Linked DNA regions of Polyangium mundeleinium. The protein of the gene in region 1 binds, or shares a complex with, the protein of each later gene. Links are inferred from orthologs where the notes say so. Each region holds a gene or a part of one and is shown in the gene's direction. Other genes may lie near its edges.

Region 1 (3,017 bases):
CGCGACGGCTCGTTCATCCACGCGGAGAGGGAACGATCGCCGAACGGCGCGAGCTCGCGGCAGAGGTCGAGCACGCTGCCTTGTCGATCGTCGCGGTCGGGCGCGAGCGCGCGCATGATCGCCTTGCCCACGGGCTGCGGCAGATCGGGGCGCAGCCGCGCGATGTCCGTGGGCGGGCCCGAGCAGAGCGCGAAGACGAGGTCGCCGATGGTGTCCGCGTCGTAGGGCTTGCGGCCGGTCAAGCACTCGTAAAGCACGACGCCGAGCGAGTAGAGATCGCTGCGGCCGTCGACGCCCGAGGGGTTCCGGAGCTGCTCCAGGCTCATGTAGTACGGCGTGCCGACCGTGGAGCCCGTGCGCGTGAGCGAGCCGCCGGGGACGGGCGCGTCGCTGGCGATCTTGACGATGCCGAAGTCGAGGAGCTTGACGTCGTAGACGCCGGGGCTCGGGCCCGGGCCGAGGTGAATGTTGTCGGGCTTGAGATCACGGTGGACGATGCCCTGCGTATGCGCCTCGGCGAGGCACTCGCCGACCTGCAGCGCGACGTTGACCGTGAGCTCGAGCGGGAGCTGCCCCGCCTCGTGCAAGAGCTCGCGCAGGCTCTGCCCGGCGAGCAGCTCCATCACGAGGTACGGGCCCTCGGTCGGGCTCATGCCCATGTCGACGATCTTCACCGCGCGCGGGCTCTTCAGCAGGCTCGTCGCGCGCGCCTCTTGTTCGAGGCGCTGGTACGTCGTCGGATCGAGCAGGGACTTGAGGGCCAGGCGCTGGCCGGTGCGGACGTGCTCGACCTCGTGCACGAGGCCGTTGCCGCCGCCTCCGATGAGCCGGAGGACGCGGTAGCGACCGTCGACGATGGTACCGGGACGGAACGCGGGGACGTCGGCCTGTACATCTGCCGGAGCTTGCTCGGGGCGAATGGGGGCCATGGGGATCGCGGCTCGGACGCGAGTCTAGATCAGCTCGTCGCCGAGGGATACTTTCCAGGAGGGGCCGTGCGACGCGGAGGTGTGGGTCCTTGAACACCCGCGACCTTGCCACTACCGTTGCCGCTCACCATGGCGACGACCGAAGCTCTGGCAGCCGGAACGAAAGTCGAAACGTCCGGCTCTCGCTCCCTGGGGGACGTTGGCTTCTACACGGTGCTCGCCCTCTGCGCGGCTGCGTTTCTGATCACGCTCCAGGTGATCTTCTTCAAGGCGCCCGTCGAGTCGACGATGGGCATCGTCCAGAAGATCTTCTACTTCCACGTGCCCATCGCGTACTCGATGTACGTCGGGGCCGCCGTGTGTTTCCTCGGTTCGGCGGGGTACCTCGCCCGCGGGACACGCGGCTGGGACGCACTCGCGCGTGCGGGCGCGGAGTGCGCCGTGGCGATGGGCGTGCTCGTGCTCGTGACCGGGGCGCTCTGGGGCGCGAAGGCCTGGGGCGTGTACTGGACCTGGGATCCGCGGCTCACGACGGCGCTGCTCTCGGTGCTGATTTACGTGGCGTACGTGGTCATGCGGGCGTTCGCGGGCGACGGTGATTCGGAGCGGAAGTTCGCGGCGGCGCTCGGGGTGCTCGGCGCGGCGAACCTGCCGATCATCCACTACTCGGTGCAGAAGTGGGGCGGCAACCACCCGAAGGTGATCACGTCGGGCGGCGGCGGGCTCAAGCATCCGGACATGAAGCTCGCGCTCATGCTCGGGTTCTTGACGTTCACGTTGCTCGCGGTGGTGTTGATCTGGACGCGCGTGCGGATCGAGCTCGCAGCGGCGCGGCTGAGTGAGGCCGAAGAAGAGGCGCTCGAGCTCGGCGTGGGTGAGGAGTAGACGATGTCGGCGGATCAAGCAGGACAACAAGCGCCGGGGACGGCGGGCCAGGGGACGGCCGACGATCGCTCGACGACGTTTCGCGCGGTCGAGGGCGGCAACCAGATGCAGAGCGGCGAGAAGCTGCTCGTCGAGGCGTACGCGGTCATCTGGATCGTGGTCCTCGTGTTCGTCGCGTCGATGTTCCGACGGCAGCGTCGGCTCGACCGGCGGATCGAGACGCTGGAAGCGGCCCTCCAGAAGGCGCGCGCGAAGAGCGGGGGCGACTGACGTGCCGGACTTCGGTCAGATCACGCCTCAGCACGTGATCTACATCCCGAGCGTTCTTCTCCTCGGGCTCGTCGTCGGTTACACCCTGGGCGCGCGCGCCGTGCGCGCGGAACTCGAGAAGCGCAAGCGCAGGATGAAGGAGTAGGAGCCCGTGGTGGATTTCTCGCTGTCCGAAGAGCACAAGGGTCTCATCGAGACCGCCCGCCGGTTCACGAAGGAGCGGATCACCCCGATCGCGGCCGCGTGTGATCACGAGTCGCGCTTCCCGATGGAGGTCTTCAAAGAGGCCTGGGAGATCGGCCTCGTCAACCCGACGGTGCCGGCCGAATACGGCGGGTCGGGCATGGGCGAGCTCGAGAACGCGATCATCACGGAGGAGCTCGCGTACGGGTGCACGGGCATCCAGACGAGCCTGCTCGCGAACGGCCTCGCACTGACGCCGATCAAGCTCGGCGGGAGCGAGGAGCAGAAGAAGAAGTACCTCGGCCTGCTGACGAGCGAGCCGGTGATGGCGAGCTACGCGACGAGCGAGCCCGACGCAGGCAGCGACGTGGCCGGCCTCCAGACGCGCTTCGCGCAGCACGGCGACGACTACGTGTTGAACGGGCAGAAGTGCTGGATCACGAACGCGAGTTACGCGCGGTTCTACGTGATCTTCGCGACGAGCAACACCGAGCTCCGGCACCGGGGCATCGCGGCGTTCATCGTGGATCGCGACACGCCCGGGCTCCGCGTGGGCAAGAAGGAGGACAAACTCGGGCAACGCGCGAGCGACACGGCGCAGATCTTCCTCGAGGACGTGGTCGTGCCGAAGGCAAACCTGCTCGCACCCGAGGGCAAGGGCTTCAAGCTCGCGATGGAGACGTTCAACCAGACACGTCCCGACATCGGCGCGGGCGCGACGGGCCTGATGCGCCGCTGCCTCGACGAGTG
Region 2 (2,975 bases), 3.7 Mb from region 1 along the record:
ATCGCCAAGCTCCTCGACTTCGGCATCTCCAAGACGATCCACGAGGACACGTCCACCGAGCTCACGATGCCCGGCATCGTCATGGGCACGCCGTACTACATGGCGCCCGAGCAGGCGCGCGGCGACCGCGGGCTCGACCACCGCGTCGACCTGTGGGCCGCGGGCGTGATCCTCTACGAGTCGCTCACGGGCCGCCGCCCGTTCGTCGCGCGAAACTACAACGCGCTGCTCGTGCAGATTCTGACCTCGAAGCACCGCGCGGTCGCCGAGGTGCGTCCGGGCGTGACGCGCGGGCTCGAGCGTGTCGTCGACAAGGCGCTCGCGAAGATGCGCGAGGACCGCTACCAGAACGCCGGCGAGTTCCAGGACGGCATGCGACGCGCGCTCGAGCCCGAGGCGCCGCCGCCCTCGCGCCGCGCGCCGCTGCCGCCCGCGAAGATGTCGTTCTCCGAGGACGAGGACGACGAGACGAGGGTGCTCTCGTTCTCGCGCAAGGACCTCGGCCTGCCCATGGCGCCGCCGCGCTCGTCGCGCCAGAGCGTCGGGAACGCAGGCCCGCCGTCGAGCCGCATGGTCCCGCCTTCGACCGTCACCGCGCCGCACCAAGGCGCTCCTGCGCCCCACGCGAGCGCGCCCCACGCGAGCGCGCCGCACGTCCCGGCGCCGCTGCCGCCACCCTTGCCGCCGCCGGCGCCGCTGCCGCCACCGGCGCCCCCTCCCGCGCAGCAAGCATCCCAAGCGTCGAGCTCCTCGGGGGGCCCGCCGCCGACCATGCCGGCGGGGCAGCTCGCCAGCATGGGCGTGGGCAGCGGTCGTCAAGCGTGGCTGCCGCCTCCGCCTGCGCCGCTGCCGCCTCCCTCGGCGCCTGCGCCGGTGCCCATCCCGGTCCACGCTGCGGCTCCCTTGCCGCCGCCTCCGCCGCGCCCCGTCCCGCCCGCTCGTCCCGTGACCGACGCCGACGACGAGGAACGCACGCTCGTCGACCCGCCTTCGTTCAACGACGACCGGCCCTCGGGGTCCGACGACCGGCCGACGCTCGTGCGCCCGTTCCCGGCGCCGCCCGTGCCCGGGAAGGGGTCGTGAGCCTCGAAGGTCGCGTCGGATGAGCCGAGCCCCACGCCTCTCGCGGATCGTCGGCAAGGGCCTCATCAAGGCCTACGGCCCCACCGTGGCCTTGCGCGGCGTCAGCCTCACGATCGAACTCGGCAAGCTGCTCGTCATCGAGGGCGCGAACGGCTCGGGCAAGTCCACGCTGCTCGGCATCCTCGGCACCGTGATCAAGCCGACGGCGGGCACGGTCGTGTACGAGCCGCTCGGGGACGACCTGCTCGCCGTGCGCGCCGAAATCGGCTGGGTCTCGCACGAGACGATGGCGTATCCGGACCTATCGGGACGGAAGAACGTCGAGCTCGCGGCGCGGCTCGTGGGGCTCGACGCGGACGAGGCGTGGAAGCGGGCGGTGACGCGGTTCGAGCTCGGGCCGTTCGCCGAGCGGCCGGTGCGAACGTACTCGCGTGGGCAGCGGCAACGTATCGCGCTCGCGCGGGCGCTCACGCACGAGCCTTCGCTGGTTCTGCTCGACGAACCGACGACCGGCCTCGACAAGGCGGGTGTCTCGCGCCTGCTCGCGGTGGTGGACGAGGAGGTCGCGCGTGGCGCGGCCGTGGTCGTCGTCTCGCACGAGCCGGAGCTCTTCCGCGAGCGAGCCGGCGCGCGCCTCGTGCTCGATCGGGGTCGCGTGGTCGAACCAGTTACCGGTTGAGAACCTGTCGAAAAAAAGACGCAATGGGTCGTCGCCGCGAATGCGCGGTGACGATGAACGCGAATACGAATTCGCGCGAAACCCGCGAACGTCCCTAGTGTGTCGAATTTCCGTCGGCCGGTATTTTGTTTTCTTTTTTGATTTGATTCGATAAGGATCGATCGCAGCGTGTTCGATCCAGAAAATGTATTGAACCGGGGGAGCACGGGGGCGCGCTTCGTTGCGGTCTTGGCCGCGCTCTGCTTTCTCGGAATCACGACGGGCGCCGGGGCGCAGACGAAAACGTCCGCCTCGGACGCGGCGCCGATCGAGATCACGGGAACGGTGCTCGCCCTCGAAGAGGAAGGCGAGGAGCTGATCCTGGACCTCGGCGGCAACCAAGGAGCGACGGAGGGGGGGACGGTCGAAATCTGGCGCCCGCTGAAGCTCAAACACCCCGTGACCGGCAAGGTGATCTCCGATCGATTCCGGATCGGAACCCTGGAGCTCGGGCAAGTGCGGCCCTCGATGTCGATCGCCAAGGCGACCGGCACGCTCACGCGGACCCCCGAAAAGGGCGACCTCGTGATCCTGCGCAAAGCCCCGCCCACGGCCCCCACGAAGCCCGACGCCGGAGGCGCGGCCCAAGCGCCGGATAAGCCCGCCGGCGAAGGCGATGCGGCGAGCGCCGATCCCGAGGCCATCGTGATCGCCACGATGTTCGACAAGCTCAAGGGCGCCGACCTCGTGACGCGCATCAAAGCCTACGAGGATTACGTCCGGGAGAAGCCGAACGGCCGGTATGCGCGCGTGCTCTACGAAGAAGCCGCGTCGCTGCGCCGGCTGCTCGAAGCCGAGGGCAAACCCGGCGCGAAATCCGCACCCGCGAAAGGCCAGACCACGCGGACCGAGCCTTCGCTCGTGAGCTTCAAGCCCCCGAAGGCGGCCGTCGAAGGCAGCCCGCTCGAGCTCGCGGTGGAGCTCGACGACCTGGCCACGGGCGCAATCCTGCACGTGCGGACGCGAGGAAAACAGACGTACACACCGCTCGTCATGGCGAGCGCTGGCCTCGGATACTGGGCCGCGACCGTGCCCGGCGACCGGCTCGTGTCCTCGGAGATCGAGTATTTCATCGAGGCGACGATGGAGAGCGGCGACGCGAAGGCCGTCGTCGGCATGCCCGGTTCGCCCGAGCGGATCCAGATCCAGGACGCGCCCAAGATCGCGAAACCGG

The links. The genes of interacting proteins can lie anywhere in the genome.
Region 2: the proteins of POL67_RS36500 (region 1) and POL67_RS51115 are in contact, whole or in part, in a solved structure (PDB 8CE8), measured with the Escherichia coli proteins. The link is inferred for Polyangium mundeleinium from one-to-one orthologs.

Annotation. Positions count from the first base shown.
Region 1 is NZ_JAQNDO010000001.1:9,211,414-9,214,430, reverse strand. The notes cover bases 48-2,978. They hold POL67_RS36500 (cytochrome c biogenesis protein), read left to right. Parts: upstream 48-1,142; coding sequence 1,143-1,814; downstream 1,815-2,978. Other genes in these bases: POL67_RS36485 (acyl-CoA dehydrogenase family protein), read left to right, coding at 2,239-2,978; POL67_RS36490 (hypothetical protein), read left to right, coding at 2,086-2,229; POL67_RS36495 (CcmD family protein), read left to right, coding at 1,818-2,084; POL67_RS36505 (serine/threonine-protein kinase), read right to left, coding at 48-929. In the rest of the region: more of POL67_RS36505, read right to left, coding at 1-47; more of POL67_RS36485, read left to right, coding at 2,979-3,017. UniProt on the Escherichia coli protein: Required for the export of heme to the periplasm for the biogenesis of c-type cytochromes.
Region 2 is NZ_JAQNDO010000001.1:12,909,882-12,912,856, reverse strand. Bases 44-2,932 are described here. They hold POL67_RS51115 (ATP-binding cassette domain-containing protein), read left to right. Parts: upstream 44-1,102; coding sequence 1,103-1,762; downstream 1,763-2,932. Other genes in these bases: POL67_RS51110 (hypothetical protein), read left to right, coding at 1,931-2,932; POL67_RS51120 (serine/threonine-protein kinase), read left to right, coding at 44-1,083. In the rest of the region: more of POL67_RS51120, read left to right, coding at 1-43; more of POL67_RS51110, read left to right, coding at 2,933-2,975. UniProt on the Escherichia coli protein: Part of the ABC transporter complex CcmAB involved in the biogenesis of c-type cytochromes; once thought to export heme, this seems not to be the case, but its exact role is uncertain. Responsible for energy coupling to the transport system.